Regions from separate parts of the Ruegeria sp. AB7 genome, predicted to be linked through region 2. Evidence: riboswitches for the same ligand, from Rfam matches in the RefSeq annotation. Region 2 holds a riboswitch; the other holds the start of a gene.
The links. Region 2 has a riboswitch for cobalamin ahead of ACR0EN_RS16165 (energy-coupling factor ABC transporter permease). Riboswitches for the same ligand answer to the same signal wherever they lie in the genome.
Positions count from the first base shown of each region.

Region 1 (4,943 bases), on a different contig from region 2:
TGTGTATCCAGACGAAAGGCCAACCGGTGGGTTAATTCATTGGTATCGGGATCGCGTTCGCGCAGCATGTCGGTCTGAAAATCGTTCAGCCCGTAGATTTGGCACAGATCGACCTCGTGGTTCGAATCCGTCTGATCAACCGGTCCTTTCGCCCCAAAGGTGCGCAGGAAACTGTCGGTAAACCATTGTGCGGCCGAGATAAACAAAAGTGTCGATCCTTGCGGGCACATCAAGGTAAGCGGGCTGCCATCCATTTGTGTCCGTCGGCGAAAGAGATCAGCAACTTCGCTTTCCGACGGCAGGACGGGTGAGAGGTCTTCTGGCGTCGTATGCCGACCGATCCAGCGATGGGAAAACACGCCGGGCCATGTCGTGTAGTCTGCGCCCATTGTATAGGGCCGCGGTCGGTGGATCTTCGCGGCGTTTGCAAGCCTGATCGCGGCCAAATAACTCGTAACGGGTGGGGAGATCTTGAATCCGAGTTTGATCAGATCATCAACGTCCAGCATCAATACATCTCCGTTTGGTCATCGGTTCGGGAACCGGGCGCGGGCCAGGCTCAGATAGGTTCTGAGCCGGATCGCATTAATCGGTCCTAAAGGTTCGTGATCTGCCGTGACACGCCAGGGCGAGAAGCTCATCGCGTCGCCATTCTGCGGATCAAATTCTGCACCTTTGGGAATCGTGATATCCGCCACGGGCGTGACGGTATGATGGTACGGATCAAGAGGTGCATCTGGTTGCGGATCGCATGCCCACCGGATGCGATTGTCTAGCACATCGAATTCGTCGGCCGGGCGCGGGGGCTCAATCACACACAGCTCGAAGTGATTATCTGCATCGGCCACGTCTTGCCGCAAACACTGACCGATCCCATCTGGGTCGTCTACCGGATGTGCCGGAACTTTTGGTTTAGGGCTGCGGGCCAGGTATCGGACTGTTAGATCGGGGCCCAGCCGATACGGTGTTGTCGACCAGAAATGGACCTCAAAAGGCGAGTGCATATAGTTCGAGGCAAAATCACTCGCGACGCGAAACTGACGCTTGCCTTCACGAGTGAGGAAGGCGCGAAATCCTGCGCGCAGCCCTTTGGTGATCAACCTAAGGCTCCATTTTCGTCGCCCTTTGATCGCGTGCTGGACCGCTTGTAATGTGGCGACAAGCCTGCCCAATCGCTCATATTCATCGGGGACGTAGCTGGGAAACACATCCTGATCGACCAATACGAAATCGAACTCGTCGCTGAGTTGTGTGGTCCCCAGATGCGCAAGTGCCTCGGCGTCGATCAGCTTGGGGCCTGGCACGTCAAAAAGCTTGATCGCCATCCCGTGGGCATCCGATTTCCGGTCATCCAGATGCGCGCCGTTGGAAAAGCGAAGTGCGGCTGAATAGGCTGCGGGCTGTTCAAACAGGCCGTGACGGAACTGTTCTGGTAGATCGTTTCTGACGGTGAATATTGCAGCCACGCACCCGTGACTGCGCCCATGCTGAGCCCTTAAGCGATGGCCTTTCCACCGTGCAACGGCCTCGAGATTGTGGTCAATGACATCATCAACAATATCCGGCGGCAATGCGTTTTGCGAAACATGTGTCAAAGAACCGTCTCCTTGGATAAACCCAGGCAATGATCAAACAGGGGTAAGGCGCTGACAAAGCTAAACCTCTAAATTTGTTCAGCTTACCTCAGATTGTCTAATTTCCAAACACACCAACTATGGACAGCTGTGGCCAGACAAATTCGGCGCGCAGCCCTACCCATTCGGTTGGTGCTTCGGACACGTGGTTGCCGGCGCTCGATCCTCGACCAGAGTTGGGCGCCTTCGACTTTATCATTGACGTGTCCGGTGTTCTCGGGCACTCAATCGATTGATGGTTCCCGGTGGTGTTGCCGCGGGATGAAAAGGGAATACGGTGAGGTTTGCCAAAAGGTGCCAATTCCGTAACTGCCCCCGCAACTGTAAGCGGTGAGCAAGGTCAAACAGCCACTGGTCCACAGGGTCGGGAAGGTTGGCCGAGCGCGGACCCGCAAGTCAGGAGACCTGCCATCAGATGTTTAACCAACCCGGGGCGGGGCGTCCTGGAAGGAGGCTTTGATGGCGCGTCAATCGCGTGTTTACATTGTCGGCAGCTTCCGCATGCGCTTGGAAACAAGTGGAGTGGACCATGCCAGATACGCCTGATCATTTCATTCTAGTCTGCGAAAGCTGCACTGAAGGGCTGCCCCTTGATGAAATTTGCGATGCGTTGACTGGGAAATTACCTCGCAGTTTTGCGATCCGCGCGTCGTCTTGCATGGCAGGCTGCGATAGTCCCAGAACGGTTGGGTTCCAGGCCGTAGGAAAGGCGCAATACCTTTTTGGTGGCATTCAGACCGCGGATGAGGTGCAGGCGCTGGCTGAGTTTGCAGCGCAGTATCGTGAAAGCCCGGATGGCTGGACAAATGCCACTGATCGCCCGGAGGCGTTGTCCAATAAAACCCTCTCGCGCATGCCGCGGATCGAACAGGGGGCATCGCAATGACGTTGCCACCCTTTCTGATTGCCGAAAACCTTGAGTATTATGCCCTTAACGGAGATGTCCTGTTGCAGGGCGTCTCGTTCGAGTTGGACGAGGGTTCCATTCTAGCCATCGCCGGCCCGAACGGGGCGGGGAAAACGACGCTTCTCAATCTGTTGTGCGGCGCTGAGCCGCTGGCACTTGGCGATGTTCGGATCAAAGGACGCAGTCTGAAACAGCTCACGGCCAAAGAGCGTGCGCGCATGATTGCAGTGGTAGGTCAGCAGGAACTGCCCGATGGACGCTTGGCGTTACGCGATTATGTTGCGCTGGGGCAAATACCCATCCGTGCGGACCGCTCTGCCGAAGGCCACGCGCAAGAGCTGGACCGGATTTTAGACATGACCGGTCTCGCCAATCTTACGGACAAGCGCATGGCCCAACTGTCCGGAGGCGAACGACAGCGTGCCCATATCGCGCGTGCTTTGGCGCAGAACCCTTCGTTGCTGTTTCTGGACGAACCGACCAACCATCTGGATCCTGATGCAAAAGGGCGGATGCTGTCTTTGGTCGCCGAGCTTGGGATCACCGTGGTCATGATCGTACACGATCTTGTCATGATCCCCGAATTCGCCACACACGTGGCGCTGATGAAATCGACCCGCATGATCGAGTTTGGGTCGGTGGACAAGGTGCTGACACCCGAAAGAGTCCGCGAAACTTTTGGCGTTGATTTCCTCTGCTTTCTCCACGAAGGCCGCGTGATCCCGGCGCTTGATATTCGAAGAACTACAGTCTCAACTTAGTCGAAGGAACACACTGAGATGAAATACATCTGGCCCGTGGCGTTGGCCACCGCCATGGCAAGCGGTGCTGCTGCGCAAGAAGTCACCGTAGACAACTGCGGCGAACCGCTGGTTTTTGATACCGCGCCCGAGCGCCTGGTTGTGCATGACATGAACATGACCGATATGGCCTTTGCATTGGGTCTGCAGGACAAGATCGTCGGCCTGACCGGCATCACCGGCTGGTACAAGACCAGCCCTGATTTTGATGCCCTGCGTGGCGACATCCCCGAGCTTGCGCCAAAATATCCGACCGTCGAAAATTTGGTGGCGGTTGAACCCGACCTGTTCTTTGCCGGTTGGTACTATGGCATGAAGCCGGGTGGTGATGTGACTCCAGATACATTGGAACCGTTCGGAATCAAGACCATGGTTCTAACCGAAAGCTGCGTCCATCTGGACAAGGATCGCCCCGAAGCCAGCATGGATCTTCTATTTGGCGATGTGTTGCGCTTGGGCAAGGTGATGCAAGTCGAAGACAAGGCCGAGGCTTTGGTCTCGGGCTGGAAAGAGCAGCTGGCAGCGATCGAAGCCAAGACTGCTGAACTGCCCAAGCCCCGCGTCTTTCTTCTGGATGGTCCTGCAGATGCTCCGTTTACCGCCGGTAAATTCGCGATTCCCGATGCGATGATCACTGCCGCCGGTGGTGAAAACGTCACTCATGACATGGACACGAGCTGGGGCCGCACTTCGTGGGAGGCCGTTGCCGCATCGAACCCGGAATTCCTGGTTTTGTTGGATTATCAGACCGGCAATGGCGCCGAGGACACCTTCAAGTTCCTGCAGGAACATCCCGTCATGTCGCAGACTGATGCCGTCAAGAACGAACGCTGGATCGGATTGCGCTACGAAGAGCTGACGCCGGGACCGGCAAATATCGAAGCGATCTCGAAGATGGCGCGCGCGATGCATCCGGGTCAGAGCTAATATGGGCCGACTGGGCCTGACGTTGTTGCTGGGGGCGGTCGTTCTGACCGCCCTTTTGCTGATTTCCACGATCTACGGTACAACCTCGATTCCTTTGTCCGACACCTTCACCGCGATCTTGCGCGGTACCGGGTTGCAGGACGGAGAGATGTCGCCGCTGCATAGGATCGTATTCGACCTGCGATTGCCCCGCGCGTTGTTTGCAGCCGTGATCGGTGCCGGGCTGGGCATCGTTGGCGTGGTGCTGCAAACGACCACACGTAATGACCTTGCCGATCCATTTCTGTTCGGCCTGTCCTCGGGTGCGGCAGCGGGGGCGGTGTTTGTAATTACCGTGACCGGAGATATTCTGGGTTTCTGGACTCTGCCTCTGGCTGCCTTTTGCGGCGGTCTTGTGGCGTCGGGCATCGTGCTGGCGCTGGTTCATGGGCTTCGCACCAGCGCACCGGAAAAGCTGATCCTTGCGGGTCTGGCTGTGTCATTTTTGTTTTCGGCCATCACCAACTATCTGATCTTCGCCGGTGATAGCCGCGCCGCCCATTCTGTCATCTTCTGGATGCTGGGGGGGCTGGGCCTGGCCCGTTGGGAGACGTTCCCGCTGGTGTGCATCGGTCTGCTGCTGATCCTGAGCTATTCGCTTTATCGCAGCCGCTGGTTGGATGCGCTGCTGACCGG
Region 1 is NZ_JBQGAC010000002.1:237,370-242,312, forward strand. Features, by position in the region: gene ACR0EN_RS07115 (peroxidase family protein) at 1-509, opposite strand, end outside; gene ACR0EN_RS07120 (catalase family protein) at 528-1,595, opposite strand; cobalamin riboswitch at 1,854-2,061, shown strand; gene ACR0EN_RS07125 (DUF1636 family protein) at 2,164-2,520, shown strand; gene ACR0EN_RS07130 (ABC transporter ATP-binding protein) at 2,517-3,302, shown strand; gene ACR0EN_RS07135 (ABC transporter substrate-binding protein) at 3,321-4,268, shown strand; gene ACR0EN_RS07140 (iron ABC transporter permease) at 4,270-4,943, shown strand, end outside.
Region 1: it holds a riboswitch for cobalamin, as region 2 does, so the genes downstream of both, ACR0EN_RS07125 (DUF1636 family protein) here and ACR0EN_RS16165 (energy-coupling factor ABC transporter permease) in region 2, are expected to answer to the same signal.

Region 2 (4,943 bases):
AGTTGCCGCTTCAAAAAACTCACCCAGAGCGATGGCACCAGCGACGGCAACAACCATCAGAAGGTTCATATCCGGCGAAAGGCGCCGCGCCGAAGACCAGGCCTTAGGGGCCACCAGCCAGACGCCAAACAAGATCGCGACTGCGAACAAAGCTGCCTCGGCTAAAGGCATCGGAACCTCACCATGTCCCGAGAACAGCCCGAGCGCACCGCCCATGCCGGTTTCGAAAATGTGCCAGCCAAAACCTGCTGCCCAAAACCCTCCGCTAAGAGTGGTGAACCGCCGCTGACGTGCAATATGCGCCGCCTGGTCCTGGGCGGCATTTCCGTCATCCCATGGTTTGGCGGTCATACCAGTACTCGCAACCAGCAGCATGACATCTTCGTCAGATAACTTGGAAGCACTATCAAGAAGCGTCATCCGACCGTTAATCACATCAAATGCAAGATGCTCTTCGCCACCTGCTTTCGGGCCGACGACACGGTTCAGGATCGCCACCTCTTCGGCGCAATCAAGGCCAGAGACCTGAAAGCTTCTACCACCTTCAGGAATTGGACCGGCGGGGGCGATGTCGCCACACCCGCCACTACCGCATGCGTGGTGACCATGTTTGTTTTCGTGGCCATGGTCGTGGCTATGGGTATCGGATGACATGATTGGACCTCAAGAATCTCTATGGTCCTTTGTAAATAGTTCCTACAGTAACTAGAGCTTCAATACCTTTTATATTTTTTTCATCCGGGTTCTTTGCCTGCGATATTGTTAGTTCATTTCGTCTTGCGGGCCGGCCGTGTGGATGCAATCTAATTGCAGATGACGCAAAAAATTTGGAACAGATCAATGCAGAAACGGATCGCCATTACCATCACGTTAGTCTCGATTACGGCTGGTTGCTCAGCCCAGTTCACCGGGGCCAAAAGCAAAGCATTTGAACCAGGCAACGTGCCAGATTCGGTCGTAGCGCTGGCAGGGCCGGCGCAGGATTTGACCACGGCACGCCTTTTGCCAGAAGATAATTGCTTTTGGTATGAGCACAGCGGACCCGTCGAGACGACATTGGTACCATTGCGCGCGACGAATGGCGCTCCGATCTGCATTGCGCGCGAGGCCTGATCGAAATGAGGGCAGCGACGTCCATGTACGCTGCCCAATATTCATGAGCGGGCTGTGACGCTATCTTCGGCAGAGTATAGGAAAGCGGTCGAGCCGGTTTTCACGTTTGGGTAGAGGTCATTGATATGGGCCATGATCATTCGCACACATCCAGAACTTGCGCGACCGCCGATGCTTCTTGGCTCAGGCGTGCCGTGAATTCTGAGATATGTGTCTCGGTCTCCAACGTATAGATAAAGGGCACGAGAGCCGAGAGCATTATTCGGCCCGGGCTCCATGCCATTCCGGAATTCCGCGTATTCGGGGTTGCGCTCGATCATTGAAGCGGTTGGTGTCCAGTGTGGCCATTCGACCTTTCGGCGGATAACATAGGTGCCGGGCTCGTAAAGATTCCCACGCGCGATCGCTACGCCATAGCGCATTGCGGTCCCGTCTTCTTCGATATGATAGAGATAGCGCGCGACGGCATCCACATGGATGTCACCTGGAACCAAACCATCATTTGCCGCGACGCGTCTTGGTAAAAAACGGTCATGAACACCCCACGGATTTGAGGTCATTGGATCGTAACCAATTGGCGTGACCTGACTGTCCCAATAGGTCTTCTGCGATGCGGTTGGCCAGGTTTTGGCGATCAATGGACTGGCCGCAGACGCCGAGAACAGCGCTGTGGTGGATTGAATGAAATGGCGCCTTGTAAGCATAGGTCTCGTCCTGGTTCACAAGTTTAACGTATTTGGATCGCACTATCGCGAATTAATTCGAATCTTAAAGCCTCTAGCAGCTAGAGCTTCAAGAGGTTTCAGGTAACGCTTGGTTTACCCAGTTGATCACGTGACCGGTTGCGTGAATCCTGCTTCGGTCGAGTTTACATTGGAATAGGTCGCAAAGACAATTGACACAGGCGAAGCCGCCATTGTAGCGGTGATTTGTTTTCGGTTCCTGATGGCGGAAGCCAAAAGGATTAAAAGGGAATACGGTTCGGTGTTTTCAATGGCGCCAATTCCGTAACTGCCCCCGCAACTGTGAGCGGAGAGCGATGCCAAGACACCACTGGTTCGTAATGGAACCGGGAAGGTTGGCGGAGCGAGCACCCGCGAGTCAGGAGACCTGCCGTAAAGCGCCGGGCTATGCCCAGACTGAACCTGTCGGCCTTACGGTCGATTCAACCTGACAAGCCGCCGGGTGAGGCGGTAGGGAGAAAGAACATGCATATCGAACCGGGCATCGTGAATGGTGCCAAAATCGCGCTTTCCTATGTTACCGCCGCAGGTGCGGCTACTTACGCAGCGAAAGAAACGTTTTCCACATTGCGAGCGAATGGACCTGCATCTTTTGTTATGCGCTCGGTGCTCGCCACCGTTGGGGTTTTCCTTTTCTTCGAAGTCCTGCCGCATTTCCCGGTTGGTGTCTCTGAAGTCCACTTCATCCTGGGGTCGACGCTGTTTCTGCTTCTCGGTGCTGCACCCGCGGCTTTTGGATTGGCAGCTGGTCTCCTGATTCAGGGTGTGTTTTTTGCCCCGTTCGATCTTCCGCAGTACTTCATCAACCTGACCACTCTGCTGGTGCCGCTATTTGCGCTACAAGCACTGGCCAGCCGCATCATCGCACCCGGCACAGCATATGTTGACCTCAAATATGGCCAAGCTCTTGCCCTAAGTGCGACGTATCAGGGAGGAGTAGTCGCATGGGTTGGGTTCTGGGCCTTCTACGGCCAGGGTTTCGGCGCAGAAACCATGGCGTCGGTTCTGTCCTTTGGCGGTGCTTATATGCTGGTAATTGTCATTGAGCCGATTGCTGATCTGGCAGTGCTTGCGGCAGCCAAGGCGATGCGCGGTTTGAACAGTACAGGTCTGGTGACTCCGCGTTTGTACAACGCTGCGAAAGCTTGACCAAAGTTTGAAGCGGTGTCCTAAACTTGGGTTGCCGCGAAACAACCAGTAGCCGCAGGACCAAAATTTTATTGTGGCGCGTCTCGAGGGCGCGCCACATTGTTTTTAGCCGCTAGAAACCTGTACCCAACGATCAGGGTGATTTGGGTCCTGTATTCGTAGGAAAAGATACCTCGTTTCCTTCCACGATTTGATCCTGTTGGTGACATTGTCCAGAATCAAATCGCCTTCACTCGAGCGATAAACTAAAACTGCATGGCCACTGCGATTGGTGTTTAAGACAGTTGCAATAAGTAGCTTCGTAGGATCCAAGCCGTTCTGCATTAGTTCAAACTTCTTTTGCAAAGCGAAATCTTCGCAATCCCCTGACCCCTGCATTGGTAGCGTCCAGTATTCCTTTGTCCCGTATTGGTTTTGATCCGAAACGGCGCGGATCCTCCGATTGACGCGCAAGTTAATCGCTTTAACGATCTGTTTCTCCTGCGCTTCTGGCAGACCAGAAGTACGAGTATTCGCGCACGCCCACGAATAATCTTTGCAGAGTGATTTGGCGCCCGATGGCGCCTGAACCTCTCTATCTAGTTTGATCCAGGGAAGCTCAGAAGCTTGCAATGAAGCGGCGGAGACAAGGTAGCTGCATATGATACAGGCCAACGATAGATAAACTGGTAACCGTTCCGAAAGTTTTTTCTGAGCGGAAGTAGGTTTTGTCATATCTGCTTTCCCCATACTCGTTTCTCCTGGGTATCTGAAGCTACCGAGCCAAGAGAACTCTATTTCAATCTTTTATATTCATCGACGCATTACAACAGCTTATTCAATTTAAAATGCAGAGCAGCAAAGTTCGCGAGCGCGCAGTTATTAGTCGTGATTGTGTGCGTGAGCTTAATTGAGATTCTTGCAGCAGCATAGAAGAAAGCCGGCTAGTAGTTCTGGGTTAGAAACGCTTGAGGTTTGGGACGGATTTGGATGACGCGTCAAGCCGAACATCTTTGTGCAATGACATGGGTATCAACCGTTCGCCGGGGCGCACCCTAACAGTGTATCTGCGATTATATGTTTCATGCGGCCAGATGTAACTGGCAATTGCAGATTTCCCCTGACCAAGGTGTGCAGGTTTTGATTGGAAATTCTAAAACAATGACTTCGTCGCTACACTCAGTCCTCTGTTAACGCGCACAGCGACGGGAGCGATGAGTTGGGCAGGCTCAGTGGCCTACGAGCCATATTGCGTCAGGTTTCTATTATGCGTGTAAGTTTCGTACGATCGACTTTGGAGGCATGACGCTTGTCCATAGGAATGTGCTTAATCGAAATCACATTTGGAACGTCAAAACCAAGCGCAGATTTAGTCCAATCGTCGATGTGATCCGCGGAACCTTGGACGCAAAGTGTGGGGCCTGCTTTGGTATTGACGAGCGCGCATCGATCTACACCTGGCCATCGCTGTGCCGCGACTTCGATAGCAAAGGGGAAGAGCGTACCTGAAAAGACTTCAATTTCGGACCCGACGCGCCCCCATAACCATAAACGCCCGTCATCATCCAGCGTGCCAGCGTCACCGGTCCGATGCCATATGACACCACCTTCTGCGATTTTGTTGTTCTTTGAGTGGGTCGGGTCCAAATACCCGTCATTCACATGTGCGCCGGCGACCTGAATTTCATTGTCGCGGATGCGGAGCGTGATTTCGGGCACCGGGTATCCCACAAGTAGACCCCTTCCAACAGCCATGTCGTGGTGATCCTTCACCGTGATATCCGCGGCGTCAAGATGGGCAATCGGTTCAGCCTCAGTCGACCCGTAGACGCACACAACCGACAGACTGTGCCGGGTTCTCAACGCCTCGACAAGACTCGGAAACACCGGACCGCCGCCGGTGAACACCGTGTGCAACGGACCGGTATCGTCGGATTGAACCAGTTTTTCACATAGCGA
Region 2 is NZ_JBQGAC010000006.1:167,685-172,627, reverse strand. Features, by position in the region: gene ACR0EN_RS16180 (heavy metal translocating P-type ATPase) at 1-654, opposite strand, end outside; gene ACR0EN_RS16175 (hypothetical protein) at 841-1,113, shown strand; gene ACR0EN_RS16170 (L,D-transpeptidase) at 1,155-1,817, opposite strand; cobalamin riboswitch at 2,033-2,245, shown strand; gene ACR0EN_RS16165 (energy-coupling factor ABC transporter permease) at 2,322-3,005, shown strand; gene ACR0EN_RS16160 (transglutaminase-like cysteine peptidase) at 3,111-3,734, opposite strand; gene ACR0EN_RS16155 (AMP-binding protein) at 4,239-4,943, opposite strand, start outside.